Regions from separate parts of the Methylobacterium currus genome, predicted to be linked through region 2. Evidence: riboswitches for the same ligand, from Rfam matches in the RefSeq annotation. Region 2 holds a riboswitch; each other region holds the start of a gene.

Region 1 (6,314 bases), 810 kb from region 2:
TGCGGTTGGGCGCCAGCCGCGACGGCGCCTGGACGAGGCCGCCGAGCATCGCGGCTTCCGCCAGCGTCACCTCCTTGGCGGGCTTGGCGAAGTAGCGCTGCGCGGCCGCCTCGACGCCGTAGGCGCCGGCGCCGAAATAGACCCGGTTGAGGTAGAGTTCGAGGATCTCGTCCTTCGTGTATTTGTGCTCGAGCCAGAGCGCCAGGATCGCCTCCTGGATCTTGCGCGAGGCGGTGCGCTCCTGGGTCAGGAAGAGGTTCTTGGCGAGCTGCTGGGTCAGGGTCGAGCCGCCCTGGGCCACGCCGCGGCGGGTCAGGTTCTGGCCGATGGCCCGGGCGATGCCGATCGGGTCGATGCCCATATGGCCGTAGAAGCGCCGGTCCTCGATCGCCACGAAGGCCCGGGGCAGGTAGGGCGGCAATTCGCGGATGCTCACCGTGCGGCCGCCGGTCTCGCCGCGATTGGCGAGCAGCGAGCCGTCGGCGGCCAGGATCGCGATGTTGGGCGGGCGCTTCGGGACGGCGAGCTGGTCGATCGGCGGCAGCTGCGAGGCGTGGTAGGCGACGATGCCGGCCACCGCCACCAGGCCCCAGAGGCCGAGGATCATCGTGCCGTAGACGAGGCTCCCGAGGAACGAGCGCCGCCGGCGCCGCGGGGCCGCTGCGGCCGCGCGCCTCGGGGCTGCCTTCCCGGTTCCCTTGGACGTTCCTTTTGCCACGCCGCCCCCCGCCCGGTCCCCACGCGAGAGGCGCAGGTCGAGGGCTGCCGGGTCCGTGGGCCCCTCCGCCTCGAAGCGCGGCTCGACCCGGCCCTTGCGCTCGCGTCCCTTCGCCATCCTGCCGAGTTCCCCTTCGCCCCCGGACATGCCGGCCCGCGCGGGGCGTCGCCGGCCCACGCGAGGCGTCGCCGGCCCGCGCAGGACACTCAAGAGACGTTAATTGAGGCGGGTTTAAGGGCCGTTAACCGAAACTTTGTCGAAGGATCCTCGGGACTTAGCGCTGTGGCCGCCGGGCTGCGGCAAGCCGCGCCGGGAACGGCGCACCAGGGCGAGCGTTGCGGTGGCTCTATCAAGGAGCCGACATGCTGCACCTTCTGGTGGCCGACGGGAACGACCGGGCCGGCCGCGAGACGCATCTCTCGGTCTGCGACAAGACCTCGGCCGAGACCTATGCGGGCATCCTGCGCGCCCTGGCGCCGGACGCCCATTGCCATCTCGTCGCCCCCGCCGATGCGAATATGGTGCTGCCTCGCGCTCTTCCCGAATGCGATGCCCTGGTGCTGACCGGCTCGACCCTGCACGTGGAGGAGGGCGGGCCTGCGGTGACGCGGCAATGCGAGCTGATGCGGGCGGCGCTCGAGGCCGGCCTTCCGGTCTTCGGCTCGTGCTGGGGCGTGCAGGTGGCGGCCACGATCGCCGGGGGCCGGGCCGGCCGCAACCCGAAGGGCCCGGAATTCGGGCTCGCCCGCGCCATCAGCCGGACGCAAGCCGGAGCCGGGCACCCGCTCCTCGACGGCCGGCCGCCGGCCTGGGACGCGCCGGCCATCCACGACGACGCCGTGATCGAACCGCCGCCGGGCGCCCGCATCCTTGCCGGCAACGACCGCCTCGACGTCCAGGCGATCGAGATCCGCCTCGGCGAGGGGGTGTTCTGGGGCACGCAGTACCATCCCGAGCTCGACCTCGACGAGGTCGCGGCGATGCTGCGCCTGTCGGCCCAGGGCGTGGTGGAGGCGGGCCTGTGCCCGGACGCGCCTTCGCTTCAGGCCTACGCGGATTCCTTGCGCGACCTGCATCACGATCCGGAAGGACGCCCCGATCTCGCCTGGCGCCTCGGCGTCACCGCCGAGGTGCTGGTGCCGGAGCGGCGCCGGCGCGAGATCGGGAACTTCCTCGACCGTCTGGTGCGGCCGCGCGCCGCCCGCCGCTGAGGCGGATGAGGCCGCCCGCATGCAGGGCAGGAAGCGTGCGACCTCGGCCCCGAGAAGCCCGGCTTCTCGTGAATGAGGCTGTCGGCTGAGGTCCGGCAACCGGTTCAGCCGGCCCGAGGCCGGCAGGTCAGGTCGTCGGGGCGGAGGCGAGGCGGGGAGCCGGGCCGGGGCGCTCCTCGCCGACGAGGTGGAAGGCGGCCGGCCGGCGGAACAGGAACCGGGCCGGGCTGTGGCGCACCAGCCGCTCGATCCCGAGAGGCACGGCCACCGCCGCCACGGTGACGAGGAGCGAGACGAGGCCGACATCCGCGATGATCCCGCTCTTCACGAGGGCGGTGCGAAGCGCCGCCATCGGCAGGAAGAAGGCGAGGTAGATCACGATCGAGCGCTCGCCGCAGGCCCGGAGCAAGGCTGTGACGGGACCACCGGCCCGGGTCAGCAGGGCCGCCGTCGCCACGATGGCCAGCGCCCCGGCGGCGCCGAGCCCCAGGCTCAACCCCGGCAGGCCCGCCAGGGTCGGGTGCGAGGCCAGGCCGGTCGGCGTGAAGACCAGGACACCCTCGATCAGCGCCCAGGCGGCGAGGCCGGCGAGCGCGAGGCCGGCCCGCGCCCGCACCCAGTCGGCCAGGGCGAAGATGCGGGCCGCGAACAGGTATCCGGCGACGAAGTAGACGAAGCGGGCGCAGAACTCGTCGATCAGGGTCGAGCCGGTATGGATGGGTGCGAGCTGCAGCAGGGCGGCGCCGACCAGCAGCACCGGGCCGGGGACCCGGCGCAGCAGCTTCACGGCGACCGAGAACACCGCCAGCAGGTAGATGAACCACAGGGTCGAGTAGGGCTCGATCAACCCGTAGGCGAGATGGGCGAGGAACGCGCCGGGTCCCGCCCCGTCGGTGATCTGGCCGTACTTCACCGCCGATTGGAGCAGAAGCCACAGCAGGTAGAAATACGCGAAGTGGACGATGCGCCGGTCGGCGAAGAGCCGCCAGTCGCGGTCGATCACGCGGCCGACGAACAGGCCGGACAGGAGGAAGAAGTCCGGGATCCGGAACGGTTTGGCGAACTCCACCACGTGGTGCATGAAGCCTTCGGCCCCCATCGCCTCGCCGGTCCCGAGGGTGGAGTGCATCATCACCACCAGGATGATGCAGATCCCCTTGGCGACGTCGACCCAGGCGAGGCGGCCCGCTTCCGGCACGCCGCGCGGGCGCACCGGATCGTCCGGCCGGACCGAGAGGGCGGGTTCGGTGCTGGGGCGGGCGGACATCGGCGTCTCCACGGACAAGGCGCGAAGGCTCGCAGGGAGGCGTAAAGATCGCAGCCGGATCGGCCGATCGAATCGCGCGAGAACTCGCAACCGCGGATTCACCGTCTCGTCGACGATGTCGATGCCGTTACCGGACGCTCCGCCTCGCCTCACGCCGCGTCCGGGTCAGGCGCGTCGCGGTGTGGAAATCGTCCGGCTTGGTGCGCACCCAGGCGAGGAAGCGGGCGATCTCCGGCTCGGCCCGCAGGCTCTCGACGTCGCTGAGGCGACGCGCCAGTTCGGCCTCGCTGTGGCGGGCATGGATCGCCGAGTGGCAGATCTGGTGCAGTTGCACCGTTTCGCCATGGGTGCCGCCCTTCAGCTTCGGCGTCAGGTGATGCTTGCTCTGGCGGGCGCCGGGCGGGATCGGCCGCTCGCAGAGCGGGCAGATCGCCGGTTCGCTGGCATGGGTGCCATGGGTCGAGGGGTCGTCGTCGCGCCAGCGCCGCTCTCGGCGTCCCAAGGCCAGCTCCTGAATGGCGGGGAGAACCGTCCGTATCTGGGTCGCGGCGCCCGGGCGTTTCAAGGTCGCGGCCGGGATGCCGCAGCGCCGCCGCCGGCCTGCGATTGACAAACCTCGCGCCCCGCCGGACAGTCGCCCCGTGACCGAGGGGAGCCCCGCCGACGGGGGCTGAGATTGGACGAGCGTGCGTCCTGACCCTTGAACCTGATCCGGTTCGTACCGGCGGAGGGACGGGAACCTGCCATGACCGACGTGACCCGTGCGTCCTCGCGCCCCGAGGCCGGATCGTCTCCCCGGGAGAGATCCATGAACGCACCCATCCTCGCGAAAGATCTGCCGCACAGCGTCACCACGGGGCCCGTCGCCGGCTCGGTGAAGGCCTACGCCTCGCCCCAGGAGCGCCCCGACCTTCATGTGCCCTACCGGGAGATCGCGCTCTCCGATCCGCGCGAGGCCCCGGTGCGGGTCTACGACCCGTCGGGCCCCTATACGGAGGCCGATGCACGCATCGACCTCGCGGCCGGTCTGCCCGAGATCCGTAAGCGCTGGATCGCGGGCCGCGGCTACGCGGCAACCGCCCCCCGGGCGGTGAAGCCAGAGGATAACGGCTTCGCCAGCGCGGACAGGCTGGTGGCGCCGTGCCCGGCCGCCCGCACCGTGCGCCGGGGCGCCCCGGGCCAGAGGGTCACCCAGTACGAGTTCGCCCGCGCCGGGATCGTCACGGAGGAGATGATCTACGTCGCCCACCGGGAGAACCTGTGCCGCGAGGCGATGCTGGCGGGGGCCGCGGACAAGCTCGCCGACGGCGAGAGCTTCGGGGCGAGCATCCCGCCCTTCATCACGCCGGACTTCGTGCGCGACGAGGTGGCGCGCGGGCGGGCGATCATCCCGGCCAACATCAACCACACCGAACTCGAGCCGATGGCCATCGGCCGCAACTTCCTCGTCAAGATCAACGCCAATATCGGCAACTCGGCCGTGACCTCCTCGGCCGCCGAGGAGGTCGAGAAGATGGTGTGGGCGATCCGCTGGGGCGCCGACACGGTCATGGACCTCTCGACGGGGCGCAACATCCACAACATCCGTGGCTGGATCCTGCGCAATGCGCCGGTGCCGATCGGGACGGTGCCGATCTACCAGGCGCTGGAGAAGGTCGGTGGCGATCCCCTCAAGCTCGATTGGGAGGTGTTTCGCGATACGCTGATCGAGCAGGCCGAGCAGGGGGTGGATTACTTCACCATCCATGCCGGCGTGCGCCTCGCCCACGTGCCGCTCACCGCCCGGCGCGTCACCGGCATTGTCTCGCGCGGCGGCTCGATCATGGCGCGCTGGTGCCTCGCCGGGCACCGGGAATCGTTCCTCTACGAGCGGTTCGAGGAGATCTGCGACATCTGCCGGGCCTACGACGTGTCGTTCTCCCTCGGCGACGGCCTGCGCCCGGGCTCGATCGCGGACGCCAACGACGCGGCGCAGTTCGCCGAGCTGGAGACCTTGGGGGAACTCACCGAGGTCGCCCATGCCAAGGGCTGCCAGGTGATGATCGAGGGCCCCGGCCACGTGCCGATGCACAAGATCAAGGTCAACATGGAGAAGCAGCTCGCCGAGTGCGGCGAGGCGCCGTTCTACACGCTCGGCCCGCTCACCACCGACGTGGCGCCGGGCTACGACCACATCACCTCCGGCATCGGCGCGGCGATGATCGGCTGGTTCGGCACCGCGATGCTCTGCTACGTCACCCCGAAGGAGCATCTCGGCCTGCCGAACCGCGACGACGTGAAGACCGGCGTCATCACCTACAAGATCGCCGCCCATGCCGCCGACCTCGCCAAGGGCCACCCGGCCGCCCAATTGCGCGACGACGCCCTGTCGCGGGCCCGGTTCGACTTCCGCTGGGAGGACCAGTTCAACCTCTCCCTCGATCCGGACACGGCGCGGGCCTATCACGACGAGACCCTGCCGAAGGACGCCCACAAGGTCGCGCATTTCTGCTCGATGTGCGGGCCGAAATTCTGCTCGATGAAGATCACCCAGGACCTGCGCGCCGACGTGCTGGCCATGGCGGCGGCGAGCGCCGTGGTCGGCGAGGCCACACCCTTGAGCGAAGCGGAGCGGGCGGCCGGCATGGCCCAAAAATCGGCGGAATTCATGACGCAGGGCGGGGACCTCTACGTCGCACCCGGCGAATAGGAACCCACCGCCATGCCGATGCAGGCCCAAGCGGCCCCGCCGGGGCCTGCCCCGTCTCCGCCTGGACGCGCGCGTCCGGGCTCGATCATGCGCCGTCTGGTCGTCTTCGCCCTCGGTCTGGCGGTGCCGATCCTGATCTTCGGCGGCGTGGTGCTGTGGCAATTCGCCGGCGCGGCGCGGGACCGCCTCGAGGCGGAGGCCCTGGGCCGCGCCCGCATGGAGGCGGCGGCGGTCGACCGCGAGGTGGCGAGCCTCGTCGCCACCCTCGAGGCCCTGAGCCTCTCCAACGCGCTCCAGCGCGGCGACGTGACGGCGTTCCGCGAGCAGATGCAGGAGCTGCTCCGCCGCAGCGGCCTGCCGGCGACCCTGCGCGACGCCGACGGGCGGCGCCTGATCGACCTCGGCGCCGAACCGATGGCGGAACGCCTC
Region 2 (6,314 bases):
ACCCACAGCGACACCGAGCGGCGCAAGCTCGAGGAGGAAAAGGTGGGGCTGGTGCTGATGGCCGAGCGCGAGGTCGGCTTCGGCATGGCGCTCTATGCGCTGCGCAGCCTGGGCCTCGGCGAGGGCGAGGCCCGCCTGTTCATCGACACCAGCCGGGCCGAGAGCCGGAGCGAGCCGGCGGCGGAGGCCGAGCCCGAGATCGGTGCCCCGGAGCTGCGGCCGCATCGCGAGGCGCCGGCGGAGTCGTGACGCGGCTTCGTTACCAAACTGCAATCCTCCGGTAAGCGCCGCCTCAGAGCGGAAGCGTCATTCTCCTCTCGGTTCACCGAGCCTCGGTGCGCCGAGAGGAGTTCGACGATGTCGCAGCCGCAGATGGAGCGTCCGGCCGAGCTGATGGTGTGGCACGGCACGCGAGGGGCATCGGGGCCGCGGGAGACGCGCCGCTATCCCACCCTGCGCGCCGCCCTCGCGGCGGCGGTGCGGGCCGGGGGTCCCGAGGCCCTGCCCTGGATCGTGACCGAGGACGGCGCCGTGCTCAGCCCGCGCTGGATCGACGATCACGCCCCCCGGATCGCCGCGCGCCCGATCCCGTTCTCGCCCCTTTTGTCGTCCTGACGGCTTGCGTCGTTCGGCCGGCTCACGTTCGGCGCGCGCGCGTGCTATCGTCGTCCGACGAGCACGAATCGCCATGACGAGCCTGCGCAAGACCGCCCCTGCCCGCCCGGCCACGATCGCGGCGTCCACTCACGGCTACGCCGCCGCCTCCCTCCGGCTGCGCCGCGCGGCCAACGACAACCGGCCGCGCTCCGGCCACCGGCGCACCCTGATGCTGGTCGCCGGCGCCTGGCTCGCCGTGCTGGTCGCGGCGGCGGTCGCCTTGTGGCGCACCGGGGGATTTTGAGGTCCTCGCGGCATGGGCCGGCGGCCTGTCGCAAGCCCCTGTCGCAAGCCTCCGCCCGTTCCGCGCCCGGAACGAAGGGGGCGTCAGGCGAATTCGTCGTCTGCCTAACCACCCTGCATCGCGCGCACGATCTCGACGCGGTCGCCCTCCGTCAGCGCCGTGGCCGCCCAGTCGCGCTGGCGCACCACTGCGCCGTTGAGCGCGATGGCGAAGCCCTGCGGGCCGGGCAGGTCCAGCCCGGCGGTCTCCTGGCGCCAGAGGGCGTCGAGCGTGGCGGCGTCGCTGTCGCGGGATTCGCCGTTGACGAAGAGCTTCATGGGGTCTCGCTGCGGAGGGAATGGTGCGGCGCGAACCGGGCGAGGCCGAAGGGAGCGGCCACCGGCAGCGTCTCGCCGCGCAGGATCAGGGTGGAGACGGCCTCGGCGGTGACCGGGGCCAGGAGGTAACCGTTGCGGTGGTGGCCGACCGCCAGCACCAGGCCGGGCAAGGCCTCGCCTAGGATCGGGGCGTCGTCGTCCGAGGTCGGGCGAAAGCCGCTCCAGATCCCGGCCACCCGCATCTCCTCCACCCCCGGCAGGGCCCGTCGGGCGCCTTCGAGCAGGGCGTAGAGGCCGCCGGCGGTGAGGTGCGGGTCGAAGCCGGTCTCCTCCACGGTGGCGCCGACGATGAGCGAGCCGTCGCCCTTCGGCGCCATGTGGACCTGCTCGGTCCAGACCACGTGGGAGAGAGACCCGCTGCGGGGGGTCATCTGCAGCGCGACCGACTGGCCCTTGAGGGGGCGGACCGGCAGGGCGAGGTCCGGCACCAGGCTCCCCTCCCCGGCCCAGGCGCCGGAGGCGAGGACGACGGTACCCGCCCGCACGGTGCCCGCGCTCGTCTCGACGCCGGCGACCCGGCCGCCCTCCCGAAGGAGCGCGGTGACGGTGGTCTCCTCGACGAGGCGCCCGCCGGCCGCGCGAAAGGCCCGGCGCAGGGCGGCCATCACCCGGGCCGGATCGACCTGATGGTCGTCGGCGCAGAACAGGCCGGCGGTGACGGTGGGGCGCAGGCCCGGCTCGCGGGCGCGGATGGCCGGGCCGGACAGCCACTCGACGGCGAGGCCGTCGCGGCGCTGCAAGTCGTGGCGGAAGCGCAGGCGCTCGACCTCGTCGCGGCCGAGCGCGATCACGAAGGTGCCCTCGCGGCGGTAGTCGATGGTCAGACCTGATTCGGCCTCCAGCTCATCGCGAAAAGGGTGCCAGAGGCGCTGGCTCGCGAGGCAGAGCGGCAGCAGGGCCTCGCCCCCTGGCTCGTGCTCGGCCGCCGCCGCCAGCATGCCGGTGGCGGCGAGGCTGGCGCCGTCCCCGGCCTTGGCCCGCTCGATCGCCGCGACGGCGAGACCCGCCTTGGCCAGGCGCCACGCGATCGACAGGCCGATCAGCCCGGCGCCAATCACTGCGACATCGATCGCACCCTGGGCCCGTTCCGGCAGCCGGTCGCTCTCGGGATCTGTGGCCGGTCCGCTCCGCCGTCCGATCGTCTGCGCGTGCACCCTCGTCTCCACGGTGGCCCGAAGAGACTGGACTGCGCCCGAATGCCGGATGATGCGCGCGGGTCCTGGCGGACCCTGTCCAATCCCTACGCCGGTATGAGCCGGATCAGGTTCGAAGGATTTCCGCGCTGACCGGCCCGAGGGCGGCGGTCCAGCGGTGTCTCAGCCCCTTGTCGGGGATCTCCCTGGAACGCTCGGTATTTGGCGGGGGACGGGCCTGCCGTCAACACCCCTCAGCCGCCCCTTCACCCGCCCCTTCACCCGCCCTTGCCCGGCCGGTAGATCGCCATCTCCTCGGCGATGCCGTCGAGGGGATGGGTGCCGAGCAGCTCGGGGTCGCCCCACAGGAAGTCGACGAAGGGCTTCGACATCAGGAGCGACTCGGACAGGACCTTGTTGAGCTTGGCGAGCCGGCTCGCCAGGTTCACGTCGCGCCCGATCACCGTGAAGTCGAGCCGGGCGCCGGACCCGACATTGCCGTAGGCCGCCTCGCCGTGGTGGAGCGCGATGCCGACCTCGATGCGGGTGGGAAAACGCCCGGCGCGGTTCGCCTCCTCGACGCGGCGCAAAGCCGCCTGCGCGGCCGAGAGTGCGCCTTGCGCGGCGCCGCCGAGATCGTCGCCGCTCTCGCGAAAGATCGCCAGGAGACCGTCGCCCATGTATTTCAGCACCTCGCCGCCCTCGCTCTCGATCGGCGGCACCAGGCAGTCGAAATAGGTGTTGAGAAGCTCCACCGAGGCCTCGGGCGTCAGCGCGTCGGTGAGGTGGGTGTAGCCGCGCATGTCGGCGAAGAGGATCGCCGAGCGGATCCGCTCGACCTGGCCGCGGCGGATGAAGCCGGCCAGGATCGCCTGATGCGGCCCGTCGCCGACATAGACCCGCAGCACGTGATCGAGGCGGGCATTGAGGCCGCGCATCTCCATCACCGCCGACAGGGTCGGGATGATGAAGCGCAGGATCGCCAGGTCGTCGTCGCCGAAGCCGCGGGGATCGCGGGTCGCGAAGGTGACGCCGTTCTTGGTGCCGTTGGTGAAGAAAAGGGGGACGGTGATGTAGTGGGTGTAGCCCGCCGCCTTCAGCTCCGGGATGATGCTGTAGCGGTCGTCCGGCGTCTCGCGCAGGTCGAGAATCAGCCATTCGCCGGTGGCGTAGACATGGGCGAAGGGGCTGCGGGCCAGCGCCTGCTCGGTGACCTCGCCATGCGGGAACAGGCGGAAGCTGACGCCGTCCTCGCGGGTCCAGAACCGGCCGACGCCGGAATAGTCCGAGTGCAGCGCATCGATGGCGGTGGTGGCCCGGTCGACCGGCACGCCGAGATCGTTCAGCCGCTCGGCCATGCCGGCGAGGAGATCGCCGGATTCCGGCAATCTTGCCCCCTCGCTGAGCAGCCAGTCGCGCAGGGCGACGCAGTCGCGGAACAGGCCGATCGGGATGTCGCTCGCCTCCGATCCGTCCGCCGCGGCCGTGGGCGTCGGAGCGGGATGAGGGCGAAGCGGGTCGTGCATGGCGCTGAGATGGGCGTTGCGCCGCAGGACGGCAAGGCTTGGTTGCGGAAAGGCTTGGCTACGGACAACCGGTCCATCCGCTTGGCATGTGACCCTGCGTCTGCTATCGGCAAGGTCGTCGCCGGGCCGTGTCCCGGCCGGCCGTAAGCGTCTCACGTCAGGCAACGCGCTCCCTCGGGTGGTCTCCGCCGGGCGAGTGCGCGCCGCATCGCCCGGGCAGGCCGCCCGTCTCGAAAGACGTGTCATGACCTCTTCCCCATCGGCACGACGGCTGCCGGCCTCGTCTGCACCGCTCGTCACCGCCTTCCTGCTCTCCGTGCTGATGACCTGCGTCGTCTCCGGCATCTCGACCCTGCTCAGCATCGGGTTCACGCCGGGCATGCTCTGGCACTGGCCCCGGGCCTGGGGCTTCTCGTGGCTCGTCGCCTTCCCGACCCTGCTGCTCGTGCTGCCGCTGGTCCGGCGCGCGGTGGCGCGGATCGTGGCGCCGCCGCAATAACGACAAAGGCCCGGCAGGCGGATCGCCTGCCGGGCCTTTCTCGCTGTGTCCGCGGCCTCAATTGTCGAGGAAGCTCCGCAGCTTCCGCGACCGGCTCGGATGCTTGAGCTTGCGCAGGGCCTTGGCCTCGATCTGGCGGATGCGCTCGCGGGTCACCGAGAACTGCTGGCCGACCTCCTCCAGGGTGTGGTCGGTGTTCATGCCGATGCCGAAGCGCATGCGCAGCACGCGCTCCTCGCGGGGGGTGAGCGAGGCCAGCACCCGGGTGGTGGTCTCGCGCAGGTTCGACTGGATCGCCGCGTCGATCGGCAGGACGACGTTCTTGTCCTCGATGAAGTCGCCGAGGTGGGAATCCTCCTCGTCGCCGATCGGGGTTTCCAGCGAGATCGGCTCCTTGGCGATCTTGAGGACTTTGCGCACCTTCTCCAGCGGCATCGCCAGCTTCTCGGCCAGTTCCTCCGGGGTCGGCTCGCGGCCGATCTCGTGCAGCATCTGGCGCGAGGTCCGGACGATCTTGTTGATCGTCTCGATCATGTGCACCGGGATGCGGATCGTGCGGGCCTGGTCGGCAATCGAGCGGGTGATCGCCTGCCGGATCCACCACGTGGCGTAGGTCGAGAACTTGTAGCCGCGGCGGTACTCGAACTTGTCGACGGCCTTCATCAGGCCGATATTGCCCTCCTGGATCAGGTCCAGGAACTGCAGGCCGCGGTTGGTGTACTTCTTGGCGATCGAGATCACCAGCCGCAGGTTCGCCTCGATCATCTCCTTCTTGGCCTGGCGGGCTTCGCGCTCGCCCTTCTGGACCATGTGGACGATCTTCCGGTACTCCTGGATCTCCAGGCCGGTCTCAGAGGCGAGCGAGATGATCTGCTCGCGCAGCGTGCCGATGTTGTCGGCGCCGCGCTCGGTGAAGTTCTTCCAGCCCTTGCCGCCGAGCTTGGCGACCCGCTCGACCCAGTGCGGGTCGAGCTCGTAGCCCTGGTAGTGGCGCAGGAACTCGTCGCGGGCGACGCCGTGGTTCTCGGCGAGCCGCATCAGGCGGCCCTCATGCGAGATCAGCCGCTTGTTGATGTCGTAGAGCTGCTCGACCAGCGCCTCGATGCGGTTGGCGTTCAGCGACAGCGACTTCACGTCGGCGACGACGGTGTTCTTCAGCTCGGAATAGCGCTGGCCCTGCGACTCCGAGGCCGCCGCGCCCTTGAGCCGGGTCTCGGCCTGCTCGGCCTGGACCTTGCGCAGCTTGCGGTAGTTCTCGGCGATCGCGTCGAAGGTCTCGAGCACGCGCGGCTTCAGCTCGGCTTCCATCGCCGAGAGCGACACGTTGTTCTCGAGGTCGTCCTCGTCGCCCTCGCCCTCCGGCGGGGTCTCGCCCTCGGCCTCCTCGTCGCCCTCCCCCTCGACCTCGCCCTCGGCGGGGCCGGCGCGGCCGTCGGGGCCCGCATAGGTCGCCTCGAGGTCGATGATGTCGCGCAGGAGCACCCGGCCGTCGACGAGCTCGTCGCGCCAGATGATGATGGCCTGGAAGGTCAGCGGGCTCTCGCACAGGCCGGCGATCATCGCCTCGCGCCCGGCCTCGATCCGCTTGGCGATCGCGATCTCGCCCTCGCGGGAGAGAAGCTCGACCGAGCCCATCTCGCGCAGGTACATCCGGACGGGATCGTCGGTGCGATCCGTCGGCTCCTTGGCGGTCTCGGCGCGCAGGGCCACCGGGCGGGCGGCGGCGACCTCGGCCACCTCGCCACCTTCGCTGGCCTCCTCTTCCTCGGCCCCTTCTTGAGGCGCGTTCTCGCCCTGCTGGTCGTCGGCCTCCTCGGCCTCGACCACGTTGACGCCCAGCTCGGACAGCTGGCCCAGCACGTCCTCGATCTGCTCGGA
Region 3 (6,314 bases), 2.9 Mb from region 2:
GCGGCGGCGACGCGCTCTCGGTCACCCGGATCATCGCCTCGGCGGCGCGGACCGGGTCGCCGGCCTGGGTCCCGCTGTTCTCGGCGGTGGCCTTGAGGCGGGCGCCGGCGGTCTCGGCGTAGTCGGCGATCCGGCTCGGGGTCTGGACGAGGGAGCGGCCGGCCCAGTCGGTGCGGAACGGCCCAGGCTCGACGCAGGTGACCCGCAGCCCCAGGGGTCCGACCTCCGCCGCCAGCGCGTCCGACCAGCCCTCGACCGCGTGCTTGCTCGCCGCGTAGTAGCCCGAGCCGGGAAACCCGATCAGCCCGGCGACCGAGGTGATGTTGATGATGTGCCCGCTCCGTTGCGCCCGCATCACCGGCAGCACCGCGCGGGTGAGGGCGAACAGTCCGAACACGTTGGCGTCGAACTGGGCGCGGATCTTCTCCTCCTCGCCCTCCTCGACCGAGGCCTGGTAGCCGTAGCCGGCATTGTTGACGAGGACGTCGATGCGGCCGAACCGCTCCTGAGCGCCGGCCACCGCCGCCGCGACTTGATCGGGCTTCGTCACGTCGAGGGGCAGCGCCAGCACCCGGTCCTCCGCCCCCGCCGCGAGGTCGGCGACCCGGGCGGCGTCGCGCGCCGTGACCACCGCACGCCAGCCGCGGGCGAGGACCAGCTTGGCCAGTTCGCGCCCGAACCCGGTGGAGCAGCCGGTGATGAGCCAGACCGGCGTCGATATCTGCGGCATGGATGAGGTCCCGAAATAGGCCGCCGGAGCCCTCGAGGACCCGGCCGATCGACCGGGATAGCGCGGCGCACCGAGCGAGGTTCCGGCAGCGCCGCGCGACTCGATGCCGGGGACGGGCGGCGAAGGCGCGAAGCCGAATTCCAGCCGGAAACTCCCGCCGGGGACATTCCCGGCCATCATCGAGCCTCGAAAGTCTGGCACGATGGCGCCCTTGACTAGGATTCTCACCTCGAATCATGTGACTATGACACAAAATTCCATGATCTCTGTTCAAGAAATCATGATTAATGGCTACGAAACGGCACGAACATTCATTTTATAATTTATTTACTGCAGATTTACAAGATTTATGATGTTAATTATTAAATATGATGTTTTGACATTTTTACTTCTAGAAATTTTCAAATCATGATCAGTACCCGATGTGTTGGCAGCGGCTTCGTCGTGGATTGTAAGCCAATCTCTCCGTCTTCGCCTCCGTCATCTTTGGGAGAGCGACTGAAATTCCTAGGACTGCCGGCGATCGACACGCTGGTGACAGTCGGAGCGGGCAGCGCTAACGTCACGTCGCGAGTCAGGCCTGCCGCCCTGTCGCGTGTCCCGCGTGCCGGCGACGACGAGGACATCTCGCAGTCGTTCAACCCGCAGCGGCAAGACGGTCGGCCGCACCTACGACGGCGTAGAGGTGCTGGCGCCCAAGATGCGCTCGAAGAGCTTCACGTCCGCCGAGGTCCGGCAAGCGATCGGGCGGGCGATGCAGGACATCGGCGTGTCGAGCCCGTCCGAGGCACCGAGGGAGAAGGCGGCCAAGTCGCCCCCGGGAAAAAGTCGGCTCGGGAAAAGACGGAGGACGCGGCGGAGAACCGGCTCGCGAAGATCATCAAGATCATCGCCGAGTGCCCGTTCGCGCCCCCGTGATGATGGCGGACGCCAGGACCGGGGCGGCGCGTCTCCCGGCCGCCCTCGGCGCGAGCGCTCACCCGCCGGCCGGGATCCGCGCGATCGCCTTGATCTCGAAGTCGAACCCCGCGAGCCAGGTCACGCCGACCGCGGTCCAGTTCGGATAGGGCGCCTCGCCGACCACGCCGTCACGCACCCGCATCACGGTGTCGAGCTGCGCCGCCGGGTCGGTGTGGAAGGTCGTCACGTCGACGACGTCGTCGAAGGTGCAGCCCGCCGCTTCCAGCACCGCCGCGAGCCGGGTGAACGCCAGGGCGACCTGAGCCGCGAAGTCGGGTTCCGGCGAGCCGTCCTCGCGGCTGCCGACCTGGCCGGAGACGAACAGCAGGTCGCCGGAGCGGATCGCGGCCGAGTAGCGGTGCCGCTCGTAGAGGGCCTGCCGGCCGGGCGGAAAGACGGCGTCGCGCATGCGCCGCGCCGGAACGTCGGTCTGAGCCTGCGCCATGAATTGCTCCCTCGGTCCTCAAGTTGATATACGGGACGTATGTGAGAGAGCACGGATACGCAGCGTATGTCAATTCACATGCGCTGCGTATGCCAATGAGGGTGGGTCGAGGTGGCCGGACGACGCGCGCAGATGATGGAAGAGACGAAGGACAAGCTCATCCGGACAGCCCGGGAGGCCTTCGCGCGGAAGGGCTATGCGGCCGCCTCGATGGACGAGCTGACCGCCGCGGCCGGGCTGACGCGGGGTGCGCTCTATCACAATTTCGGCGACAAGAAGGGGCTGCTCCAGGCGGTGATCGACCGGATCGACGCCGAGATGGCGGCGCGCCTGCGCGCGGTCGGCGAGCGGGCCTCTCACCCGTGGCGCGGCCTCCTCGACGAGTACCGGGCCTATATCGAGATGGCGCTGGAGCCGGAGATCCAGCGCATCCTGCTCCTCGACGGCCCGGCGGTCCTCGGCGATCCGTCGCTGTGGCCGAGCCAGAATGCCTGCCTCGCCGAGACGACCCGGCGCATCCAGACCCTCGTCGCGGACGGGGCGATCCCCCCGGTGGACGCGGAAGCTGCCGCGCGGCTCCTCAACGGCGCCTCGCTCCACGCGGCCCTCTGGGTCGCGGCGTCGCGGGAGCCGGAGGCGACGCTGGGCAAGGCGCTCGAGGCGTTCCGGCGGCTCGCCGAGGGGTTGGCGCGCCCTTGAGCGCAACTTGACACCCGCCCCCGCACCCCCCAGTGTCTTCGGCTCCCAGGGGGGCCTCGTGAGGAGGCTGAGATTCCGCCGGTCCGGACCCGTCCGGGCGCCGCGGTGACCCTATGAACCTGATCCGGGTCATGCCGGCGTAGGGATGCGGGACCGGCGAGGGCAAGGCCCTCACAGCCGTCTTTTCGCGCATGATCTCCGCCGGACTGGCCGTCGCCCGGGATGGGCGCGAGGTGGCCGTCATGTCGCAAGCGGAGATCGTCGAGGCCCTCCTCGATTTCATCGGGCGCCCAAGCGCGACCGAAGCGGAGTTCGAGGCGCTGGCCCTGCGGCTCTTCGCCTATCAGTTCGCCCACAACGCGCCCTATCGCCGCTTCGCGCAACAGCGCGGGCGCACGCCGCTGACGGTCCGGCGCTGGCGCGACATCCCGGCGGTGCCGATCAAGGCGTTCAAGGATCTCACCTTGAGCTGCTGCCCGCCCGACGAGGCCGAACGGGTGTTCATGACGAGCGGCACGACCGGGAGCGGGCGGGGCCGCAGCTACCACCCGACGCTCGCAGTCTACGACCGCTCGATGCTCGCGGGCTTCGCCGCCCGGATCATGCGCGGGCGCCAGACGATCCGGATGGGCATTCTGTTTCCGGACGAGGCGGCGCTCCCGCATTCCTCCCTCGCCCATTACCTGGCGCTGGCGAAGGACCATTTCGGCACGGAGGACAGCGCCGTCTTCGTCGGACCCGGGGGGCTCGCCCTCGACGCGCTGCTGACATTCCTCGCCGAGGCCGAGGCCGCGGGCGAACCCCTCGCGCTTTTGGGCGCCACCTACGCCTTCGTGCCGGTGATGGACGCGCTGGCGGAGCGGGGCCGCCGCTTCGCCCTGCCGGCGGGGAGCTTCCTCTTCGACACCGGCGGCTTCAAGGGCCAGTCGCGCGAGATCGAGCCGGACGCGTTCTACGACGGGCTCTCGGCAGCTTTCGGGGTTCCGCGGAGCGAATGCCTCAACATGTACGGCATGACCGAACTGAGCACCCAATTCTACGACGACGGCAACGCGGTCTGTCCGCCGGTGAAGTCCGGCCCGCACTGGATCCGCAGCCGCGTCGTCGACCCGCTGACCGGGCAGGACCTGCCCGAGGGCGAGACCGGCGTGCTGGTCCACCACGACCTCGCCCACTTCAATTCCGTCTCGGCGATCCTGACCGAGGATGCCGGCGTGATCGCGCCGGGCGGCTTCCGGCTGCTCGGCCGGGTCGAGGGCGCGGCGTCGCGCGGCTGCTCGGTCGCGGTGGCCGAATTCCTGGCTGCCGCGCAGGGATGAGGATCCTGGAGCAGGCCGGGCACCTCCCGGGCCTCCCGGCCGAGGCGGTCGGCCGGCGCGTCGTCGAGCACCGCGCCTGGGGCGAGACCGTCGGGGTGGCGCTGCCGGACCTCCGGGAGGATCAGGCGAAGGCCCTGTGCGGGCATGTCCGCGCCCGAGCCCGCGAGACCCTGCGGCGGATGGAGACCGTCCGGATCGTCGAGGCGATCGACCGGGCGAGCGCCTGCCTGCTCGACCGCGCCCACCCGTTGCGCCGGAAGGCGGAGGCGCTCCTGCCGGTCGTCACCGGCTACGACCGCGAGACGGTGCGGCTCGGCCTGACGAGCTACCTGAAAACCTTTCGGCGGCCGCAGCTGCTGCGGTTCCTCGCCGAGGATTTTTCGAATCCCGGCGTGCTCGACGGCTTCCAGCCGGCGGTGAAGGGCGGGTTCGTGCGGGCGCGGGGGCCCGACCTGCTGCTGCATGTCTGGGCCGGCAACGTCCCGGCCCTGCCGCTCTGGAGCCTCGTCTCGGGGTTGCTGGTCAAGGCCGGCACGATCGGCAAGCTCGCCTCGGCCGAGCCGCTGACCGCGGGCTGGTTCGCGCACCTGATCGCGGAGACCGATCCCGAACTCGGCGAGTGCCTGGCGGTCACCTGGTGGAAGGGCGGCGCCGGCGGGACCGAGGCCACCTTCCTCGCGCAGGCCGATTGCGTCATGGCCTATGGCGGCAACGAGACCCTGACGGCTTTGCGCGCCAAGGTGCCGGTCACCACCCGGTTCCTGCCGCACGGCCACCGCATCGGCTTCGCGATGATCGCCCGCGAGGCCCTGGACAGCCGCCGCGCCGGCACCCTCGCGCGCCTCGCCGCCCAGGACATCGTGCGCTACGAGCAGCAGGGCTGCTACGCACCGCAGATGCTGTTCGTCGAGCGCGGCGGTCCGGTCGCGCCGGACGAGTTCGCCCGCCACCTCGCCCATGGACTCGCCGCCCTGGCGAGCCGCCACCCGCGCCGGCGCCTCGATCCGGGCGAGGCCGCGTCCATCGCGGCCTGGCGGAGCGCCCACGAGATGCGGGCCCTCGACGGGGAAGCGACGCTGCTGGGCGATCCGGCCGATCCGTGGAGCGTCGTGCTGCTCGACGCCGCCACGGGCTTGAGCCCGTCCGGCCTCAACCGCAGCGTGGCCGTGGTGGCGGTCGACGCTCTCGCGGACGTGCCGGCCCTGGTGGCGCCGCACCGCGCGTATCTCCAGAGCGCCGGGATCGCGGCGGCCCCCGCCACGCTGTTCCGCCTGGCGGAGGATCTGGCCGCGGTCGGCCTCACCCGGATCGCCGCCCTCGGCCGCATGACCGCGCCGGAGGCCGGCTGGCACCATGACGGCCGCTTCAGCCTGCTCGACCTCGTCACGATGACGGAGATCGAGGCGAGCGCCGAGGCCGCGGCGGAAGGCTTCGCGCCCTATGCCGACTGATCCGTATCTCTCCCTCGCCGGCGTGCGCTACCGCTTCCCCGGCGATCCAACCGACACCGTCGCCGGCGTCGACTGGGCGATCCCCCGCGGGGCGATCCACTGCCTGCTCGGCCGCAGCGGCTGCGGCAAGACCACCCTGCTCAAGCTCGCCGCCGGGCTGCTGGCACCGGATGCCGGCACGGTGCGGATCGACGGGACGGGGGTGAGCGGCCCGCCCGAAAAGGTCGGCTTCGTGTTCCAGGCCCCGACCCTGCTCGCCTGGCTCTCCGCCCTCGACAACGTGCTGCTGCCGGTCTCGCTCAAGCGCCGGCCTCAAGCCCCCGACCGGGAGGCCGCCCGCGACCTCCTCGCCGCGATGGGCCTCGGCGACCTGACCGAGCGCCGCCCCGCCGCCCTGTCGGGCGGGCAGCAGAGCCGGGTCGCGATGGCCCGGGCGCTGGTGACGGAGCCGAGCTTGCTCCTCCTCGACGAGCCCTTCGCCGCCCTCGACGCGCTGACCCGCGAGGAGTTGCAAGAGGACCTCCTGCGCCTCTGCACGTCCCGCGGCACCGCGGCGCTCTTCGTCACCCACGACATCGCCGAGGCGGCCTATCTCGGCGACCGGGTCGGCGTGATGGCGGCCGGGCGCCTGGTGCACGAGGGCGCGGTCCCGCTGCCGCGGCCCCGGCCGCCGGGCATCCGCTACGAGCCCGCCTTCGGGGCGGTCTGCC

The links. A riboswitch is a leader RNA that binds a small molecule or an ion and turns the genes downstream of it on or off. The one in region 2 is predicted to bind thiamine pyrophosphate.
Region 1: it holds a riboswitch for thiamine pyrophosphate, as region 2 does, so the genes downstream of both, thiC (phosphomethylpyrimidine synthase ThiC) here and thiO (glycine oxidase ThiO) in region 2, are expected to answer to the same signal.
Region 3: it holds a riboswitch for thiamine pyrophosphate, as region 2 does, so the genes downstream of both, DA075_RS17020 (LuxE/PaaK family acyltransferase) here and thiO (glycine oxidase ThiO) in region 2, are expected to answer to the same signal.

The regions. Positions count from the first base shown of each region.
Region 1 covers NZ_CP028843.1:5,711,846-5,718,159, forward strand. The annotation lists gene DA075_RS26295 (transglycosylase domain-containing protein) at 1-835, opposite strand, end outside; gene DA075_RS26300 (type 1 glutamine amidotransferase) at 1,081-1,929, shown strand; gene DA075_RS26305 (acyltransferase family protein) at 2,057-3,196, opposite strand; gene DA075_RS26310 (restriction endonuclease) at 3,324-3,698, opposite strand; TPP riboswitch at 3,835-3,946, shown strand; gene thiC (phosphomethylpyrimidine synthase ThiC) at 4,005-5,885, shown strand.
Region 2 covers NZ_CP028843.1:6,517,005-6,523,318, forward strand. The annotation lists gene DA075_RS29940 (monovalent cation:proton antiporter-2 (CPA2) family protein) at 1-249, shown strand, start outside; gene DA075_RS29945 (hypothetical protein) at 358-615, shown strand; gene DA075_RS29950 (hypothetical protein) at 689-901, shown strand; gene thiS (sulfur carrier protein ThiS) at 1,006-1,218, opposite strand; gene thiO (glycine oxidase ThiO) at 1,215-2,432, opposite strand; TPP riboswitch at 2,498-2,628, opposite strand; gene DA075_RS29965 (adenylate/guanylate cyclase domain-containing protein) at 2,690-3,937, opposite strand; gene DA075_RS29970 (DUF2798 domain-containing protein) at 4,182-4,436, shown strand; gene rpoD (RNA polymerase sigma factor RpoD) at 4,494-6,314, opposite strand, start outside.
Region 3 covers NZ_CP028843.1:3,650,163-3,656,476, reverse strand. The annotation lists gene DA075_RS17035 (oxidoreductase) at 1-730, opposite strand, end outside; gene DA075_RS17030 (RidA family protein) at 1,707-2,135, opposite strand; gene DA075_RS17025 (TetR/AcrR family transcriptional regulator) at 2,268-2,834, shown strand; TPP riboswitch at 2,872-2,997, shown strand; gene DA075_RS17020 (LuxE/PaaK family acyltransferase) at 3,026-4,153, shown strand; gene DA075_RS17015 (acyl-CoA reductase) at 4,150-5,604, shown strand; gene DA075_RS17010 (ABC transporter ATP-binding protein) at 5,594-6,314, shown strand, end outside.